DNA from 2 places in the Thermovirga lienii genome. Region 1 is predicted to be linked to the other one. Evidence: riboswitches for the same ligand, from Rfam matches in the RefSeq annotation. Region 1 holds a riboswitch; the other holds the start of a gene.
What was found. Region 1 has a riboswitch for thiamine pyrophosphate ahead of thiC (phosphomethylpyrimidine synthase ThiC). Riboswitches for the same ligand answer to the same signal wherever they lie in the genome.

Region 1 (10,532 bases):
TGAAGAGAATCCCAAAAGGGATCCGCCTCCAAGGCCCTAAGCTCTATTTATTTACATCGCTTCAGGCTCTTGGGGGCAGACCGCGAAAGTCTGCCACCACCAATTGCGTAACGACGCTTTTTTAATGCTCAACTATCTTTCCTCCTGCAAAATGATTTTACGAGATGTTAGCACCTTCCTTTTCCTCCGTCAAGTGTTCTTCCTCTTCAAGTTCCTCCTGCACCTTCGCTTTTTCCTCTACTTTGAACCTGTTGAGCATAACTTCGAGTTTATCGGCATTCGCCATAAGGGTTTGTGCTTCTTCAGCCACTTGCATAGCTTTCTCGTTAGTGGAAACAGAGGAGGATTCTATTCCTTCCACTTTCTCGACCAGCTGGTTGTTAGCCAAAGTTATCTGCTCAACGGCTTCAGCGATTTCGTGACTTGCAGCCGCCTGCTTTTGGGCAAAGGCAGCCATGGAATGTATGGCCTCATCGATGGAATGGATGTGTTCCAGAACAGACTCAATGTTGTTCTGGACCTCAGCAGCTCTTTGTGCAGTGGTTTTAAGCTCCCCGACCGATGCCATAACTGCGTCAGCAGAATTTCTACTCTCCACACGGAGAACTTCCACCAAATCGCTTATCTCCTTAGCTGCTTTGTTGGAGTTTTCGGCCAGCTTTCTTACCTCGTCTGCGACGACGGCAAAGCTCCTACCATGTTCTCCGGCCCTGGCAGCTTCTATGGCAGCGTTCAGAGCCAGTAAGTTAGTCTGATCAGCGATAGTACTTATGGTGCTAACGAAGGATGTTATCTTCTCAACGGAATCCACCAATTTCTCTATGGCCTTGGCGTTGAGTTCCGCATCCTCTGAAGTCTTGTACACAGCCTGTATTACGCTCTTAACCTGTCCTGTGGCATCCTCACCAATCTTGCGCGTCTTGTCCGAAAGGTCCGCCGCTTCTGCCGCAGACTCCGCAACTTTCTTGGAGCCACTAGTGACCTCCTCTATGCTCGCGTTGGTCTCTTCCAACGAAGCTGCATTGTTTTCCGCAAGTTCTGCAAGATCCTTTACCGCCCTTTGTATAACTTCCATGGCCTCATTCACTGAATCGGACAACCTTGCAAGCTCATCTGCTCCGTGTTTGTTGTTTTTCACCTCATCTTTTATGGCTTCTATGATCTGCTTTTGGTTGGTGATCATTTTTTCCATTTCCACAGCTACTTCGTATATCTCATCGCGGAAGGGGAAGGAGTACCCCCCCAAAGACACCGTGAGATCTCCGGAACCAGCCTTTTGAGCCATGTCCGAAAGGTTGCGGAGAGGTTTCTTTATGCTTCTGGTGATCAAGAAAGAGACCACCAAACCTAATAATATTACGACCAAGGTCACCACTAAGCTCAATTTGAGGCTTTGAGAAAGGCGCACCATTATATTTAAAGCAACTTCATTGACTTTCTTCAGAGTCTCCTTGTTCACATCATCAACTAGCTTGTTGGTCTTCTCCGCTCTATCCTCCAAATCTTGGGCTATGCTCTGAAGGGCCTCCCAACTTGCTACCAAGTCTTCTACCGCCTTTTTGTATGAGCCTATGGCCTCAATCACCTTTTCCAAGTTCTTTTTGCTGGAAAGAACGTAGGTGTCTTTCTTGATGGCCCCCACTTCGTCTTGAACCTTGGTCAACCTTGAGAGCAAAGCCTTTACCTCGCTGTCGCTCCGAGTTAACTGAGCTTTATATATGTCCATTCCCACGCTCTCCATTTCCCTCAACAGGTCCATGGCCTTATTGATTTTCCCCATGCGCTTCATTACAGCTGCAACGCCAAGTTCAAATTCTATCTCGTTTTTTAGCTCCTCTCTCTCTCCTGCTAAGTATGCCCTCATGTTTTCCCTAACCGTAGATAAAGCCTTTTCGGTTTCTGCGCGGCTATCCTTTATACTCTCCATGGCTCTTCCTATCTTCCTGGCCGCGTTCTTGAGAGAACTTATAGCGCTTGTAGCCACATGAGCTCCTTGCTCTAGCTCTCCCATATCACTCCTTGCGGTTGCCATCTTCATGGCCCGATGGACAAGGGCTTCTGCTTCTTTTAATTTTTCATCACCTTTTAGAAGGTAATCCTTTTCGCCAACCAGGGCATACTTGGAGTAGTAGGAGGAACCCTCCAGCAACTTTTGCCCAATATCGGAAGTAAGGTTTATTTCGGCAAACCTCTGCTTTACCAGATCCTCAGTAGAGTATTGAATTTCCTGAAAGTTCTTCCAGGAAAAGAAAGTGGCGACGGCAAATATAGCCACTACCGCCAAAAGGCTCCCCGCAATTCTCGAACCTATTTTAGTGTTTTTGAACAATCCCTTTCCCTCCCTTAAAACGCATTGCGGCAGCCAAGATCGCCCAAGGATAAGATGCTTTCACCATTTGACAATCTTGGTCCTTCAGCACCTACTTGAACCACTTTTCGAATAGTTCCTTCCTGTTTTTCTTTACCACCTCATCTATGACTGCCTTGAGCTCGGGAGTGTTTTTAGGCATTGCCACTCCATATCGCTCTCTCGTAAACTTTTCATCCAGCAACCTGAAACGTGGGTCCTTTTTGACCTTGTACTGCAGGAACCCTCCATCGTACACCATTGCATCGGCTTCGCCGTTCAATAACTTCTCGTATCCCTCGTCCACGCTGCTTACCAATACAACCTGGTCAGTCAATTGAGACGCCACCTCTTCACAAACGGAGTCCTTCAATGCCGCCACTTTACGCCCCTTTAGTTGATCAGGTGACTGAACCGGAGAATCTTTCGGCAATATCACCATCTGGCCACTCATGAAATACCAGTCGGAAAAGTCACATACCTTGGCCCTCTCTTCCGTTATGGTTATAGCGCCCATGGCGATATCAAAGTCGCTCCAATCATAGTTGGGATCCCAAGCTTTCGTTATATTTTCCCAACCAGGCAAACTAATCTCCAGCTTTACACCTATCGCTTCTGCTATAGCGTTGGCCATATCCACTTCTAAGCCTTTGAGCTGCCCTTCCTCTTCGTAGCAAAATGGCTCGGTGACGTCCAAAGCTACCTTGATTACTCCCCTATCCTGGATTTCCTTGAGAGTCGCACCATAAACCTGCGAAACCATCAATAAAGACAAAAACACTACACACAGAACAGACAACACCTTCCTCACAACTTACACCTCCAGCTGCAATATTCATCTGCAAAATCCAATGGAAAGTATAAGAGGCACATTTTGTGCATTCAATTTTTTCTTATTAGTTTCTGCAAATATTTGGTTTCATCAAGACCTTTATGATTTATTGCCTTATTTGTGATATTCTTCATTACGAAATAATCTCTCACCAAGAACTTATTACGTCCAAAACGGAGGTATAAAAATGGATAAGGAAACCACCCAGCAAAACGTTACAAAAGAAGACGACAAAAGAAAAACTTCAAAGAAACGAATAGTCATAATACTTGGATTTTTAATCGCTCTTTTCGGAGCAGCAGTATATGGGGTCCCCAAGGCCATATACGGATTCAAACACGAAAGCACCGATGACGCCTTCGTTGAAGGGACCATAGTCTACGTTTCCCCGGAGGTTACAGGAAGGATAGTCAACGTCCTGGTGGACAAAAACCAGAAGGTCAAAAAGGGTGACGTGCTCATGGAGATAGATTCCGCTGACTACAATGCTGCTGTTAAAAGGGCCCAATCGGACCTTTATTCCATACTGGCCGAAAAGGAGGCCCTAGACGCCCAGATCAAGCAGGCCCAAGGCAAGCTTGCCCAAGCGGAGGCCGCGGTGGAAGCTGCAGAGGCAGAGCATGACCTGGCCCAAAAGGACCTTTCACGGTACAAAGGGCTCCTTGAGGAGGAAGTGATCCCTCAAGCCCAATTCGATCAAGTAAAGGCCCGCTCGAAAGCTTCTTCCGCCAAGCTTGCGGAAGCAAAACAAATGGTGAAAGAGGCCCAGGCATTAATAGAAAGCATCAAGAAACAAAAGAAAGTCCTGGAGTTCGAAGCAAAAGAAGCCCAGGCCGCCCTAGAAGAGGCCAAGCTGGATCTGCAGCGAACCAAAGTGCTTTCTCCGATCGATGGAACCATAGCGAAAAAACAGGCTGAGGTAGGCAACCTTGCCGTTGCGGGCCAGCCTGCCTTCGCCATCGTTCAAGAAGGCCCCATATGGATCACCGCCAACTTCAAGGAAACCCAGACCGAGAAGATGAAAGTCGGCCAGGATGTGGATATAAAAGTGGACGCATATCCGGGCTTGACGTTAAAAGGCCACGTGGAGAGCTTCCAGCCTGGAACAGGAGCAGTATTCAGCCTGCTTCCTCCGGAGAACGCCTAGGGTAACTTCGTGAAAGTAGTTCAACGGGTACCGGTGAGGATAGCTATCGACTCTCCCATGGACCCTGAGCACCCCCTAAGACCGGGGCTTTCCGTGGTGGCTCCCGTCAAAGTCAAGTGAGGATGGTTTTGGTGTAAATGTCTTATGAACCACGAAACAAATGGCTCGTAACCTTTACTGTCATATTGGGCACCTTCATAGCGGCGCTGGACAGCAGCATTGTGAACGTTGCCATGCCCTCCATGAGGGGTACCCTAGGGGCATCCACCAGCGAGATAACCTGGGTGGCCACTGCATATATGCTCGCAAATGTAGTTGTAATGCCTTCCATAGCCTTCCTGAGCTCAAGGTTTGGAAGGGCAAGGTACTTTTTCTGGAGCGTAGTGCTCTTCGGGATAGGATCAGTAATGTGTGGCCTTGCCAGAAGCCTTTCGTTCATGATCTTTTCCCGGGTGCTTCAGGGAATTGGAGGGGGAGCTTTAATTCCCATATCCCAGGCCATAATCCGCGAGACCTTCCCCCCGGAGGAGCATGGAAAGGCCATGGGCATCTTCGGCATGGGGGTTATCCTGGGCCCAGCCATAGGCCCCACCCTTGGTGGATGGCTCACCGACACGTACTCCTGGCCCTGGATATTCTACATCAACGTTCCAGCCATAATAGCCAGCATGATCCTCATACCGATGTTCATAAAGGACCCCCCGTACCTCAAAAGAACCAAAGGCTACGTAGACGCCTTAGGGTTGGTTTCCATGACCATAGGATTATCGTGCCTCCAGATAATGTTGGAGAAAGGACAAGAGCACAACTGGTTTCAATCTGCCTTCATAGTAAAATTGTCATTGGTCTCCTTCTTTGCCTTGGCCTTCTTCGTATGGTGGGAGCTCAGGGTGAAGGAACCTGCAGTCAACTTACGGGTGCTCAAGAACATCCCCCTAGCCACAGGAACATCCATATCCACCTTCCTGGGCATGGGATTATTCGGTAGCCTTTTCCTGCTGCCCCTTTTCGTACAGGAGATAAGGGGATATCCTGTGGTGGACTCAGGGATAGCCATGCTTCCTAGAAGCCTGACCATGGCCCTAACCATGCCATTGGCCGGCCGTTTCTACCAGAAACTTGGCCCAAGGAAGATGCTTCTTGCAGGGGTTGGCCTGTGCAGCGTTTCTTTCTTTTTCATGGCAAGACTCACAGTGGAAACCAGCGTGAAGGACCTCTTTATCCCTCAGTTAATCCAGGGTTTGGGTTTCGGCATAATCTTCGTATCCCTAAGCACCGCTTCCCTTGCCACAGTGGACGAAAAGGACATGAACGCCGCTACGGGACTTTTCAACCTGGTAAGGACCATATTCGGAAGCGTGGGCATCGCACTGGCTGCCACGTACCTTGAAAGGGCAACCATCACTGCCAGGGCCGTCCTGGCGGAGAATCTTACTATAACCAGTCCTAAAACGTCCATATGGCTCGAAAAAGTGACTTCTGGGCTCACCTCCCAGGGAATACCAGAGAGCGTGGCCCATCAAAAGGCCCTGGCGCTTTTGGAGAGACTCTTAACCCAACAGGCTGCAGTCATAGGATACAACTACGTTTTCATGCTCGGGGTCTTCCTCTTCGCTGCATGCATCCCATTGGTGTTTTTGTTTCGATCACCCAAAGGAGGGAAGGAAATAAGAAGCTTAATGGAATGATTTGACAAAAGGCTCCTCAAGTGATAAACCTTTAATCGATTACCAGAGGCCATGGGGGCGCCCCAAAAACGGGGCTGAGAAGGTACCCCTTGAACCTGATCCAGGTAATACTGGCGGAGGGAATGGCAAGAAAAGGGAAACAACTCCTCTGCCGCCGTGGGCGGCTTTTTCTTTTCTTTCTTTTCCTTTTCACTTGCCCCTCCACCGAAAAGATGAAGGAGGGAAGAGCATGTCAAAGACCCAACTGGAAAGCGCCAAGGCTGGGATAGTCACCAAGGAGATGGTGGAAGCATCCCAGGGCGAAGAACTTACCCCAGAGGAGATACGAGATTACATCGCCAATGGCTGGGTGGTCATACCCAAGAACAAAAACAGATCAGTCAAAAACGTAAAGGCCATAGGAAAGGGACTTCGAACCAAGGTAAACGCCAACCTAGGAACCAGCGATGAAAAGGCAGATCTTGACTTCGAAAAAAGGAAATTGGAAGCGGCCATCAAAGCTGGAACAGACTCCGTAATGGACCTTTCAACTGGAGGGGACCTTAATAAAGCAAGGGAGTTCTTTCTGGAGAACTCTCCTGTCATGGTGGGAGCCGTTCCCATATACGGCATTGCCTCAGAGATGGCCAGAAAAGGCCGCAATGTGGAGGAAATGACCGAGGAGATGATATTCGACTCCATCGAACAACAGTGCCTCCAGGGAGTGGACTACATAACGGTTCACTGTGGCGTCACCCAGGAAACCGCTGCTCGCCTGAAGTACGCGGAACGCATAATGCCCTGCGTCAGCAGAGGTGGCTCTATAACTCTTCGTTGGATGAGGAAGAACAAAAAGGAAAACCCCTTGTATGAACACTTTGATGAACTTTTGAAGATTGCCCACAAATACGACGTGACACTGAGCCTGGGGGACGGCTTCAGGCCAGGAACGGTGCTCGATGCCATAGATGGGCCTCAGATAAGCGAACTTTTGATCCTTGGGGAACTTGCCAAACGAGCCAGGGAAAAAGGCGTCCAGGTGATAATAGAAGGCCCGGGCCACGTACCCCTGGAGCACATAAAGCCTCACGTAAGACTCGAGAAAAAGCTGTGCAACGAAGCCCCGTTCTACGTGTTGGGCCCCCTTCCGACGGATATAGCACCGGGATACGACCACATAACAGCAGCCATTGGAGGAGCCGTAGCAGCCGCAGCAGGGGTGGACTTCTTGTGTTACGTGACCCCGGCGGAACATCTTGGGCTGCCCGATGAAAAGGACGTATATCTTGGCGTGATGGCTGCAAGGATCGCTGCGCACGTAGGGGATGTTTCAAAGGGTATCAAAAGCGCCATAGAAAGGGACAGGGCCATGTCCGTAGCAAGGCAAAACCTAAACTGGGAGGAAATGGCAAGACAAGCCCTGGATGGAGAACTTTTAAGGTGTAGGGCTCACATTGCCCAAGACAAGGAGGCCTGCACCATGTGTGGGAAGCTTTGCGCAGTAAAGTTAAGCCGTACAGAAGACTGAAACCCAAAAGGAGGATGGACAAATGAAGCTGGACGAAAAGATTATCTCAAAGGCAATTATAACCAGGTACTATCAGAAGATACTGAGCCATCTCCAGGTGGACGTAGCCATAGTTGGAGGAGGTCCCTCCGGCCTTGTCGCAGGCTACTATCTTGCAAAGGAAGGGCACCGCGTTGCACTATTTGAGCGCAAGCTGAGCGTTGGAGGAGGCATGTGGGGAGGAGGAATGCTCTTCAATGAAATAGTCGTGCAGGAGGACGCAAAGGAGATCCTGGAGGAGTTTGGTGTGCAAGTCCAACCGTGGGAAGATGCTGGATACTACACTGCGGATGCCATAGAGAGCGTATGCTCCATAACTAGCAAGGCCATCCAAGCAGGACTTACTGTCTTCAACTGCATAAGCGCAGAAGATGTCTCCGTTGAAGGTGACCGCATCACGGGGTTGGTCATCAATTGGACTCCCGTAGAGATGTCGGGGCTTCATGTGGATCCCCTTTCAATAGGGGCTTCCTTCGTTATAGATGCTACAGGACACGACACCGAGGTAGTGCACATGGTGGCCAAGAAAGCTCCTGGCAAACTTATGACCCCCTCTGGAGACATCGAAGGAGAGAAGTTCATGTGCCCCGACGAAGCGGAAAAGAAGACCGTCGAAAACACCAAGGAAGTCTTCCCAGGTCTCTATGTTGCCGGCATGGCGTGCAACGCTACCTTCGGCGGCCCCAGGATGGGTCCCATATTCGGAGGCATGCTACTTTCTGGCCGAAAGGTAGCCGCACTAATATCACAACGTTTAAAATAGCAAAAAAATAGAAAAGGCCGGCAATTAGCCGGCCCTTTTCTATATTTGCTGATTATTTAGTCCTTTTTATAGAAGATTCCTATGCCGAAGAACGTCAAAGCTATGGCCACTATGGGGTTGAGCCAGTTTAGCACTGCGTAGGGTGCGTAGGAAAAGGCATTTACTCCGAGCATGGCTGACATGTAGCCGCCACAGGCCGTCCAAGGTATCAGAGGAGACGTAAGGGTTCCACAGTCCTCCAAGGTCCTGGAAAGCATCCTAGGGGCAAGGTTCAACCTGTCGAAGGCCGGCTTGAACATACGGCCCGGAACCACAATGCCCAAGAACTGGTCTCCAAGGAAGAGGTTACCAAATAGACTGGAGAAGATAGTAGTGGTTATAAGCCCTGTGACGTTGTTTATTATCCTGCTCAGGGCGTTAAGAAGGCTTTCCAAGTAGCCGCACCTTTCCATGATGCCGCCGAAACTCAAAGCGCAGATTATCAAGGAAATGGTCCACATCATGTGGTCCAGTCCGCCTCTGGTCAAAAGCTTGTCCACAGCTTCTACGCCGGTGGAGGATTCATATCCATAGTGGGCAGCAGTGATGAGGTCTGCCGCTGATGCTCCCTGATAGACCACAGCAACTATCACTCCTGCCAAGGTTCCCAGGATAAGCCCCGGTATCGCAGGAAATTTCTTGGCAGCCAGCAATATTACAAGGACAGGGGGAAGCAAGGTCATGAGATTCAGATTGAACTGGCTTGCCAGAGTGGTCCTTATAGTCTCAACGGCCTGTGCATCCACCGTCTGGCCATGAAATTTCATGCTCATGAAAGTATAAACGGCTATTACGATCAAATAGGTTGGCAAGGTTGTCCAGAGCATCGCCCTTATGTGATCGAAAAGCTCTCCTCCTGCGACGGCAGGCGCCAGGTTCGTGGTATCCGAAAGGGGGGACATTTTATCACCAAAGTAAGCCCCAGAGACTATCACTCCTGCAGTGATGGGGGCAGGAATTCCAAGGCCCGATCCGATTCCCATCAAAGCCACTCCTATAGTTCCCGCGGTGGTCCATGAGCTTCCAGTAGCAAGAGAGACAACGGAACACGACAGAAGAGCCGCTACGAGGAAGATCTTGGGAGAGAGGATCCTGAGGCCATAATAGATCAAGGCTGGCACGGTTCCGCTCTGGATCCAAACACCGACTACCACACCCACCATCATGAGTATCACGATGGGCAAGAGAGCCAAAGAAATGCCGTTGAGCATTCCCTCCTGAAGATCGTCCCACTTCTTTCCTAGAAAGAGCATGCCGCAAAGGGCAGATATGATGGCTGCAATGAGGATAGGGATATGGGCATCCACTTTCAACTTGAGGACGGAAAAACCAATGACGAAGGCTGAGATAGCGATAACCGCTGCTGACAAACCTACTGGGGGCAGCTTCTTTTCATTCTGCTTCTGGTACTCCAAAACTTCCACCTCCAATATACTATGTACAGTATACTGGCGCGCCGGAGGTATGATATCAGAATCACAATGTCCCATCAACCCTCCCTTTGGGAAGGCGACGGGACATTTTGCCTTTTACGCTTTAATTATTGAATTTTTTAAAGATTTTCTTGGCTTTTCTCTTTCTGAGAATTTTGCTCCAGCTTGGTCCACATAAACACCTTGAGTATTTCGTTCTTCTTTTCCAACGGTAGCTCTCCGAAGTTCACCCCTGCCTCAACCATCTTTACTCCATCAGGAGTTTCCTCTTTAGTCACCCAGGCCAACTTTCCAACGTAAACCTTGTCTTCGCCCTTCGCGTGAAACTTTACCGCGCAGACCTCACCTTGCTCACCTTTCACTATGGTCTCGTCGTTTTTAAAGCGAACATGCGCCCCTCCAAAACTTATATCCATGACTTGGGCCTCTATCCAAGGGCCTGAAGGAGAAGGGCCAACGCTTGCCTTGGTTTCGAAGGGCGCACGGGCATACCTTCGCTTTTTAGAGGGATCTTCCACACTGGGTTTATTCATATCCTCTGACACCATTCGGACCACTCCTCACCGTTACAGATAGCTTTATTCTATATTAACAAAAAACGCCATCTACACCACCGTACTTATACTAATAAATTGCATATCTTACGCAATTTCTGCCCTCATTTTTAGCCTTGTATAGAGCTTCATCTGCTCTTTTTATCAAATCTTTGCCCGATTCCCCTTCAAGGAAAGCTGTAA
Region 2 (10,532 bases), on a different contig from region 1:
TGGACAGGGCACCTATCCCCTTGATAGATACCACGAAGTGAGCCTCCGGGGTTCCGTCTGGAGATTTGGTCCCGTCAAGGGAAATAAGGTCACTTGACATGTCCGAGAAACGGAGGCTCTCTATTTCTCCCATCGCCCCAAAAGCGGGAAGAGGAGCGGCAAGGAGCGCTACTAACAACAGCAAAACAGGTATCATGTATTTTGTTCTTGGGTGATTTGACTTCATTGCTCAACCCTCCTTATCGTTCGAATGACACAGTTTATGCAATTGATTTCAATCTCTCTAGTATTATATCACTTCAGCAAGACAAAGGCATGAGGGGCTTTTGTTTTTACTCTTCGTGTGCTATTATCCTTCGGGGCTAGAGTTCTACCCGGCATTTTCCTTTCTGTGTGAGGTGCTTCGGTTGGGAAAGGTCATAGTATGTGGCAAGGGAGGTAGCGGCAAGAGCACCGTTACTGCTCTGCTTGCTCGTTATTTGGTTGTAAGTGGACGGTCCGTATGTGTGATTGATGCAGATGAAAGCAATACCTGTCTTTATAGGATGGTTGATCTGCCTCATCCCGGACGGACTTTGGCTGAGGAGCTCGGTGGCAGGCCAGCGATAGTCAAAAACTGCTCCTCTGTGTGCTTTGACGAGACTAACTTTCCCCAAAAGCTGCACGTAAAAGATTTGCCCTGCAGTTGTACAAGCTGCAGGGATAATTTATATCTTGTCTCCATAGGAAAGATAAAGGAGATGGGAGAAGGCTGCTCTTGCGTCATGACTGATCTTGCCAAACAGTTCATCTCAATGCTTTATGCAGGAAGCTGGACGTATTTGATAGATACAGGCTCCTCCATGGAGCACATTGGCAGGTCGCTGTACGATGTGTGTGATGCCTTTTTGATGGTTATCGACGGGACGTGGGAGTCTCTAGAACTAGCCGTCAAAATGAAGGAATTCGCTGAGAGGCTGAACAAAAAGATATATTGGGTTTTAAATAAGGTAAAGGACAGTAATTTGACTTTCATGGCAAAAGCCTTGGAGGAAAGGGGCTTGAAGCCCCAAGGGGTTGTTCCCTATATATCACTCTTCGAGGAAGCAGCCCTAAGGGGGAACCCCTTGCCCCTTCAGAAAGAGGTAATAAGAAACATAGAAAGCCTGGCTTCTGCCTTGGCCTTTGGTTCTCAGCTTGAGAGCGCTTTTATCACTTCTTGCATGAAGTAGGGCAGATCCGAAGGTTTACGGCTTGTTATTATATTTTGAGAGTTTACAACGACCTCGTCCACCCACTGAGCTCCTGCGTTCTCCAGGTCATCTTTTATGCTCGGATAGCTGGTGACCTTCCTGCCTTGGACTATTTTTGCCGACGCTAGAACGCTTCCTGCATGGCATATTCCAGCTACAACCCCTCCGCTGTCGTAAACTTGGTTGACGAGCTCAAGGATCTCCTTGGATAACCTAAGCTTGTCGGGCGCCCATCCGCCGGGGATTATTATGCCCCTGAGCATCTTGCCCTTCAGGCGTTGGGGATCGTATGTTGCCTCAATGGTGGTTCCGTACTTTCCTCGGTAGAGCATGGGAGCAACCGGAGCAACAATCAGGGGTTCAAAGCCTGCCTCTTGGAGTCGGTAGTAAGGGTACCAAAACTCTATATCGTGAAAATCATTTTCTACAAGAATACCTATCTTGTTTTGCATGTTATTACCTCCTTCTAGTAATTTGTTTAGTTGTTTACCTGGATATTATAGCACCACGCTTGTGTCTGTTTGTATGGTTTATAATAAACCAGACGAAAGGTTTATGTGGAGGTTTGAGTACTATGAACGAAACGATACAAAACATACTTGCCAGAAGAAGTATAAGACGATTTCAAGAAAAACAAGTGGAGAGAGAAAAGGTTAAACTGATAGTGGAATGTGCCTTTGCTGCTCCAAGTGCTGGCAACAGCAGGCCGGCTCATTTTATTATAGTGGAGGACAAGAAAGTGCTCCGCTCCTTGGGAGAGGCTCATCCCTTCGGCAAGATGCTCAAAGCTTGCCCATTGGCGATAGTGGTGTGCGGAGATCCGACGCAGAGTGACCTCGCGTCCCTCTATTGGGAAGAGGATTGCTCTGCTGCCATGGAAAACATTCTCTTGGCGTCCCAAGCTTTGGGATTGGGTTCTGTGTGGCTGGGAGTACAGCACAATCCCCAAGTGGAATTTGCAGTGAAGGAGATCCTAAGCGTACCGTCTCATATAAAGGTCTTGGGAATAGCTGCAATAGGATATCCGGCAGAAAAAAAGGACCCACACGAGGGGATATTGGACGGCAAGGTCCACTTAAATAAGTGGTGATCCCGGAAAAAATGTAGCAAATTCATAAATCTGGGGGTACAATAAAAAATCGTGCCCATAGATTGATCGTTGCTATTAAGAAGGAGAGGTAGATTATGGAAAGGAATTCAGGAACTCTTCCTTTTGGCAAAGTGGTTCCTTTGCCCTTGGAGGAAGAGATAAAACATAGTTATCTGGATTACGCTATGAGCGTAATAGTGGGGAGAGCGCTTCCTGACGTCCGCGATGGGCTTAAACCCGTCCAAAGGCGGGTACTTTATGCCATGCTGGAATTGGGATTGAGGCACACTCAGCCCTTCAAGAAATCGGCCAGGGTCGTCGGTGAGACCATGGGTAAGTACCATCCCCATGGAGACTCGGCAATCTACGACACTATGACCCGAATGGCCCAGGATTTCACCATGAGGTATCCCTTGGTTGACGGACAGGGTAACTTTGGCTCCGTAGATGGGGACCCGCCAGCGGCCATGAGGTACACAGAGGCTCGCCTTTCCTTTATGGGCGAGATGATGCTTTCGGACATAGACGAAGAGACTGTGGACTGGGGGCCCAACTTCGATGATTCTCTCCAGGAACCATTGACCCTTCCCACCAGGCTCCCCAACTTATTGATAAATGGAAGCACAGGAATAGCTGTGGGTATGGCCACGAACATCCCCCCTCATAACCTAGGAGAGGTAATTGATGCTTTGTGTTATCTTTTGGAGGAACCTCAGCCGGAACTAGACGAGATATTGAGGAGGATGCCTGGACCAGATTTCCCTACAGGGGGAATAATCCTGGGCAGGGACGGGATAGTCGAGGCGTACCAGACGGGAAGAGGCAAGATAACTGTAAGGGGCAAGACTCACGTTGAAGAGGGCAAGAGAGGGAAAAGCGCCATAGTGATAACCGAGATTCCGTACATGGTCAACAAGACTAGCCTACTTGAGAACATAGCAAAGGGAGTTCAGAACAAGGTCCTTGACGGTATAACTGACCTTAGGGACGAGTCGGACAAGAGGGGTATAAGAATAGTATTGGAGTTGTCCAGGGATGCAGATCCCAACTTGACCCTGAGGCAACTTTACAGAAGAACTCAGCTTCAGACGACCTTTGGCATCATCAATTTGGCTCTTGTGGACGGGGAACCTAAGGTTCTGTCCATAACCCAGATGCTAAGCCTTTTCCTGGATTACCGGCGTAGCGTGGTTAGAAGGAGGACGGCCTACCGGCTGCGCAAAGCTAAGGAGAGGGCTCATATAGTCGAAGGGCTTCTTAAGGCCATAGACATGATAGATGAGGTTATAGCCCTCATAAAAGGATCAAAGGATACCGCAGAAGCCAGAGCGGGCCTGATAGAGCAGTTTGGTTTTACCGAAGCCCAGGCACAGGCCATTTTGGATATGCGCCTTCAAAGGTTGACAGGTTTGGAGAAGTATCGCCTGGAGGAGGAGCTAGCTGGACTTTTGGCAGACATATCAAGATACGAGAGCATCCTCTCCAGCGCAGCTGTGCTTGATGAGGTGGTCAAGGAGGAACTCCTGGAGGTGAAAACCAAGTTTGCCGATAAGCGGCGAACGGAGATCATGAGCGCTGAAGAGGACGTGGAGTTCGAGGATCTGATTCCTGAAGAAGAGATAGTGGTGATACTTTCACGGGATGGCTATATCAAGAGAATGCCCCTTCAGACCTACCGCTGTCAGGGTAGGGGTGGCAAGGGCGTCAAGGGTGCAACGCCCAAAAGCGGTGATGAAGCCGCGATCATCACCGTTTCCTCGACCCACAGGGATATATTCCTGTTCGCCTCCCGGGGCAGGGTCTACGCCATAAAAGGGCATGTCCTCCCAGAGCCGAAAGTTGGCAAAGGAAGGCTGGTGAGCAATTACATAAACCTTGATGCAAACGAAAGCATAGTCGCCGTTGCGGACAGTAAGCTCAAGGGGGCAAAGTATGTATTTTTCATAACGGAAAAGGGGACAGCCAAACGTTTGCCCGCAGAGGAACTAGTGAACCTCACAAGAGCAGGAAGGATAGTGCTTTCCCTTGGAGAAGGGGATAAGATAGCCCGCGTGCGGTTTACATCAGGAGAGGATGAATTGCTCTTCGTGACAGCTCATGGGAAAGCATTGAGGGTGAAGGAAGATGAGTTCCGTCCCATGGGGAGACAGGCTAAGGGAGTAAGAGGAATACGTCTGGCTTCCGGTGACATAGTAGTGGGTTGCGATGTTATAAAGGAGGGCAAGCAGACCTTCCTGGTCAGTGCAAAAGGAGTAGGCAAGAGGACCGAGTACAGTGAGTTTACCTGCCACCATAGAGGAAGCGGTGGGGTAAAGGCAATGTCCATATCTGATAAGACCGGCCTTTTGGTGGGCTCGTGGAGCCTTGCTCCCGAGGACGAGGTTATGCTCATGACGAGCATGGGAAGAGTTATAAGGCTGGACGCAAAAGATATCTCCATCTTGAGCAGGGTGGCTACAGGCTACAGGGTCGTAAAGCTCGAAGAGGGCGACGAGGTAGCGGATGTCAGCGTGATACACGGCAACGAAGATGAAGGAGAATAGTTCGCCATGAAGATTGCTTCAGAGGGCAGGGCCAGCATCCTTGTTGCGCTGGCCCTCTGTCTTGGTTTTTCGTTTTTAAACATATATTTGGCTGCACTTTTCGGTGTTGTAGGTCTTTTTTTGCTCTGGTTTTACAGGGACCCTGAAAGAGAAGCTCCCAACATTGAGGGCGCTTGGGTCAGCCCAGCCGATGGTAAGGTTGTGGAGATCGAAAGGGCTTATCACCCCTTCACGGGGGAAGCGTGCAAGGTGGGTATCTTCATGTCTCCTCTTGATGTCCACGTGAACCGGTGTCCTTACGATGGAGATGTTGCCTTTCTGGAATACGCTCCCGGCAAGAAATGGATGGCCTTTGAGCCCAAGGCCTCTGAGCTGAACGAAAGATTTTACGTGGGCCTTGATACTAAGCGAGGCAGGGCCATGGTGGTTCAAATCGCGGGCTTTTTGGCCAGACGAATAAGTTCAACGGTAAATATGGGCGAAAGACTTAAGCGTGGTGACAGGATAGGTATGATAAAATTAGGTTCTAAAGTGGACCTTTACCTGCCCGATGGCGTCAACCCGGTGGTCAAAGTCGGAGATAAAGTCAAAGCAGGAATATCGATAATAGGAGAGGATAGCTTTGAGGAAGAGGCGTGAGAAGATACCCTTCAGGAAGTTGGTACCGAACATGATAACCAGCGGCAACATGCTGTGCGGCATGTTGTCCTTGGTTTTGACCTTGCACGGCCATTATGTTCCCTCGGTGATTCTCATATACATGGCCGTGGTTTTTGATTTCATGGATGGTAAGGTCGCAAGACTAATGGGTGGTAGCAGCGCCTTTGGTGGCGAGCTGGACAGCTTGGCGGATGTGGTAAGCTTCGGTGTTGCACCTGCTATGTTGATATATGCCTATTATTTGAGAGGCTTCGGCGGAGCGATGGGCGCCCTTGCGGTTGCTTTTTTCGCTCTCTGTGGGGCTTTGAGGCTTGCTCGCTTCAATGTGGAGCATGCCCCAGGGCCGTTCAAGGGACTCCCAATACCTGCTGGAGGACATTTTCTGGCTTCCTTTGTCTTTGCGGGTGTTGAAGTGCATCCTGCTGTTATGGCGCTTATAGCTGTGGGCACTGGCCTGCTTATGATATCCTCTGTGCCCTTTGGCAACTTGAAAGGGATAAAGAAAGGTTTTCTGAATAAACAAAAGGCCGCTTTTCTTTGGGTTTTAGCTTTTTCTCTTATATTTGTGCTGAGGGAAAAGGCCCCGCTAGCTGGTATAGGTATTTATATCGCAAGCGGTTTCGTTGGCATAGATTGGAGTAAGTGGCTGAGTTGCCAGGAAGATGAGGCTTATACGAGAAAGAATAATGATTGAATGGGAGTTTTAGTTCTCTACGAAGGTGATGGCAAGAAAGGGGGAGGCAAGATTTGCCTCCCCCTTTCTCTTTACAGATTTTTGAGCCGTGGCCATATCAGGTAGGTTAAAATTACGGCCAGTACCAAGTTTGGGATCATGTAGCTTCCGTTGTATACTGCGGAATAAACCCAGACGTTGGTTCCCTCCGGGGCGTAGCTTCCGAAGAAGACTACTCCAGAAAGGAGATGACACAAAAACCGTAACCCTGATCCTAAGGCCAGCCCTCCCCAGAGAGGTTTTTTGATGAGGGCTGCAGCCCCTAATGCGCCGAAGGCCAAGGGGTAATCCAAGAGGGCTTGCACTGGATGTACCACGTAGCCACTCAGGATCAGCTGTAGTATTCCTGCGATGGCTCCAGCGCCCACTCCAGCCTTCAGCCCCCTGCGCAGTGCAAAAAGGAGTATGGGCACGTTTTCCAAAGTCACTGAGCCTCCTTGGGGCATGTGCCACAGCCTCAGATACGAAAGGGCCAGGGCGAAGGAAGCGGCAAGGGCTCCCTCTATTATGAGCTTTATCCTTTCGTCTTTCACGGGGAATCCCTCCTTTCTCATAAGGGCCTTATGGCCTTGTCTAGGGGGGAACCATCCAAATCATGCTTGAAGGGGTTAGGAAGATAAGGTCGGTGAAAAGCGATGCAATTTCCTACGCCGGCATGACCCGGATCAGGTTCAAGGGGTCGAGAATACATCTCCTCTCAGCCCGCATATGGCAGGCTCCCCCATTGCAAAGCAATTTATAATCCTAAAAATAAATAATGTCAAATGGCTAAGTTAAGCTGAGGTGTATAGTGATTTGCTGTGGTATATTTATCCCCGTAGCCTTTATATAGAAAATCTACTTCAGAGATGGTGGTTTAAAATATGGGACTTAGGATATATTGCCCCGAGTGCGGCAAAAGTTATGAACCTCATTTAAGACCTCCGAGATGTTTGTGTGGTAAGCCTCTTTCTTCGACTACTGATTGGCAGACCCTGGATATGGATTCCTCAAAGAGGGGTATATTCCGCTACTCATCAGCGCTGCCCCTAGTGAATGAAGATCTTTCCATGGGCGAGGGTGGGACCCCCTTGATTCCTGCCTTGGGGAGAGAGAATTTGTTCTTGAAGCTGGATTTTCTGTGCCCCACGGGCTCTTTCAAGGATAGAGGGGCGGTCATGGTAGTGGCGGATGCCGTCGAAGCTGGTTGCGATAGTTTAGTCATAGATTCCTCTGGCAACGCAGGAGCCTCAGTTGCAGCATACGCTTCCAGGGCCGGTATAAAGGCTCATGTGGTGGTTCCTAAAGGAACGTCTGAGGTGAAGAAGAAGCAGATTGCTGCCTTTGGAGCTTGTGTTGTAGAGGTGCCTGGAGGAAGGTCTGAAGCGGCAAAGAAGGGGTTGGAGATGGCCGAAAAGATGTTTTACGCCAGCCATGTATGGAACCCCCTTTTCTTAGAAGGAACCAAGACACTGGCCTTTGAAATCTGGGAGCAGCTTGGAGGGGTGGCGCCCGATGCAGTTTTGTCTCCAGCTGGCAATGGAACCATGCTCTTGGGGCTCTATAAAGGTTTCAGGGAGCTTATGAAAAGATGCTTAACGAAAAGAATGCCTAAGATATTTGCTGTGCAAGCAGAGCAGTGTAGTCCTCTTTACAATGCCTTCACCAGACAGAGGAAGAGAATAGGCAAGACTATTGCGGAGGGTATAGCCGTCTCAGACCCGCCTAGGCTTAACGAGATGCTTAGCGCTGTGCGTACTACTGGCGGAAGGGTAGTGGTGGTCTCTGAAGAAAAGATAGCAGCTGAACAGGTTAGGTTAGCCAAGGAAGAAGGATTATTGGTGGAGCCTACCTCGGCTGTAGCACCAGCGGCAGAGGGCATCCTGAGGGAGATGGGCCTTATAAACCCCAGTGACTTGGTAGTTATTCCTCTTACCGGTTCTGGCATGAAAAAACCTCCAGTATAAGAGGTTTGGATAATCAGGAAGGAGAGTGAGCCTGTGAACGTCAGGGAGATACATGTGGGTATGATAGAGGAGGCGGTCAAATCTCTTTTTTTGAAGGCCAATACGTCTATTGGCCAAGATGTATACAATGCCCTTATGGACATGAAGGACAAACATGAGAGGTCTCCTTTGGGCAAGGACATATTGGACCAAATTCTGAAAAACCACGACATAGCAAGGGACAAAGGGATAGCCATGTGTCAAGACACGGGGATGGCAGTGGTCTTTTTGGATGTGGGGCAAGACGTTCACTTTGTAGGAGGTGCCTTGGAGGAGGCCGTTAATAAGGGAGTTAAGGGAGCGTACGAGGAGGGTTATTTCAGAAAGTCTGTGGTATCCGACCCCCTCTTTGACAGGAAGAACACCGGCACCAATACCCCAGCAGTCATACATACCAGGATAGTGAAAGGAGACAGAGTGAAAATTCTTGCCATGCCGAAGGGGTTCGGTAGTGAGAACATGAGTGCCCTCAAGATGCTCACTCCCGCTGCAGGCGTTGAAGGGGTGAAAAAGTTCGTGGTCCAAACGGTAATGGAGGCTGGGCCTAATCCCTGTCCACCAACCGTTATAGGAGTAGGGATAGGAGGTACCATGGAGCAGGCGGCATTGATAGCCAAGAGAGCCACAGCCAGGCCAGTAGGATCACGTAATGAAGATCCCCGCTATTCTCGACTTGAAGAAGAGATATTGAAAGAGATAAACGATCTAGGCATAGGACCTGGTGGACTGGGAGGAACGACCTCTTGTCTTGCGGTTCACATAGAGTTTGTTCCGGGACATATTGCTGGAATTCCTGTTGCGGTAAATATTTGCTGCCATGCCTGCAGACACGCAGAAGTGACCATTTAGGGGGGAGATTTTCGTGATAGAGACCATAGAGATTAAAACGCCAATGGACGATGAGCTCGTGATGCGCCTCAAATCCGGCGACCGGGTCCTTATCAGCGGAGACATTTATACGGCGCGGGATGCAGCTCATAAGCGCATGATCAAGGCCATAGAGGACAAAGAGCCCTTGCCTTTCGACCTTAAGGGTCAGGTCATCTATTACGTTGGTCCTGCTCCTGCCCCTCCAGGATGGGTTGTGGGATCTGCGGGGCCGACCACCAGCGGCAGGATGGATCCTTACACTCCTATGCTGCTTAAGTTGGGACTCAAGGGGATGATAGGGAAGGGCAGAAGGTCCCCAGAGGTTAAAAAAGCCATGAAAAAGTATAAGGCCGTTTATTTTGGAGCTGTCGGAGGGGCGGCAGCGCTGTTGGCCAAGAGCGTCGTTCGCGTGGAGAAGGTAGCCTACGAGGATTTGGGCCCTGAGGCGGTGATGAAGTTTACTGTCAGGAATTTTCCTGCGATCGTTGTAATTGATGCCTACGGGAATGACCTGTACGAAACGGAACCAGTTAGGTGGGCGTGTAGTAAAGAATAAAAAACGAGGGATACAAAAATGCACGTGTTTGCGAATCTTTTAAGCAACGAAATATTTGTCCTGGTTGTGACGACCGCCATAGGGGTTTTGTTAGGTAAAGTTGCTGTGGGTAAGGTTTCCTTGGGACTTTCTGGATGCCTTTTCTCTGGTTTGATATTCGGAGCTTTGGGATTACAAGTGGGGAAAACATTTTTTTATTGGAATTTGATAATTTTTGTTGTGAGCGTAGGGCTATTGGCAGCAAAGGATGTAATCGTCTTTATGAAAAGCTATGGGTTGAAGTTTGCAGCCCTTTCTGTGGCAGTGACCGGTGTTGGAGCAGCCAGCACATGGGTTTTTACCCATTTTGCTGGAGGTTTTGTTGACCCATACGTTGCAGCGGGCACATATGTCGGAGCTTTAACTAGTTCTCCAGATCTTGGGGCGGCACTGGAATCGTCTGCAGGAAATCCAGGAGTGGTAGCAGGCTACACTATAGCATATCCATTTGGGGTACTAGCTGTTGTGCTGTTTGTGCAATTGGCGCCTATTTTGTTGAAGATTGATATCGAAAAAGAGAGAGCAGATCTGGAAAAAATGGTAAATTCGTTGAATGACAAAAGAGCCAATGACTGTTCGAAAGTATATTCGAATGTGTTCAGTATCGCATCTTTCTTGATATGTATCGTGGTGGGGATGTTCGTTGGAAGCATTTTTATTCCTGTTCCGTGGATAGGAAAGGTGAGCTTGGGCACCACAGGTGGCGCTTTACTCGTATCTCTGATCTTTGGAGCTTTTCAGAGGATAGGTCCTTTGGATATGCGCATGGATAGAAAAATTTTGGCCATATTGAGGGATATGTCCCTCGCATTTTTTTTGACTTC

Region 2: linked by a shared signal. The riboswitch ahead of thiT (energy-coupled thiamine transporter ThiT) and the one ahead of thiC (phosphomethylpyrimidine synthase ThiC) in region 1 are both predicted to bind thiamine pyrophosphate.

Annotation. Positions count from the first base shown of each region.
Region 1 is NZ_DAITZW010000029.1:7,146-17,677, reverse strand. Features, by position in the region: gene V7Z69_RS07725 (methyl-accepting chemotaxis protein) at 158-2,329, opposite strand; gene V7Z69_RS07720 (substrate-binding periplasmic protein) at 2,421-3,158, opposite strand; gene V7Z69_RS07715 (HlyD family secretion protein) at 3,367-4,326, shown strand; gene V7Z69_RS07710 (DHA2 family efflux MFS transporter permease subunit) at 4,464-6,014, shown strand; TPP riboswitch at 6,058-6,153, shown strand; gene thiC (phosphomethylpyrimidine synthase ThiC) at 6,244-7,521, shown strand; gene V7Z69_RS07700 (sulfide-dependent adenosine diphosphate thiazole synthase) at 7,544-8,323, shown strand; gene nhaC (Na+/H+ antiporter NhaC) at 8,380-9,852, opposite strand; gene V7Z69_RS07690 (PilZ domain-containing protein) at 9,915-10,343, opposite strand; gene V7Z69_RS07685 (GGDEF domain-containing response regulator) at 10,420-10,532, opposite strand, start outside.
Region 2 is NZ_DAITZW010000013.1:12,732-23,263, forward strand. Features, by position in the region: gene V7Z69_RS05165 (hypothetical protein) at 1-226, opposite strand, end outside; gene V7Z69_RS05170 (ATP-binding protein) at 408-1,211, shown strand; gene V7Z69_RS05175 (type 1 glutamine amidotransferase domain-containing protein) at 1,172-1,684, opposite strand; gene V7Z69_RS05180 (nitroreductase family protein) at 1,807-2,322, shown strand; gene gyrA (DNA gyrase subunit A) at 2,418-4,865, shown strand; gene V7Z69_RS05190 (phosphatidylserine decarboxylase) at 4,872-5,504, shown strand; gene pssA (CDP-diacylglycerol--serine O-phosphatidyltransferase) at 5,488-6,219, shown strand; gene thiT (energy-coupled thiamine transporter ThiT) at 6,291-6,791, opposite strand; TPP riboswitch at 6,884-6,991, opposite strand; gene V7Z69_RS05205 (threonine synthase) at 7,122-8,204, shown strand; gene V7Z69_RS05210 (fumarate hydratase) at 8,238-9,092, shown strand; gene V7Z69_RS05215 (Fe-S-containing hydro-lyase) at 9,106-9,669, shown strand; gene V7Z69_RS05220 (aspartate-alanine antiporter-like transporter) at 9,688-10,532, shown strand, end outside.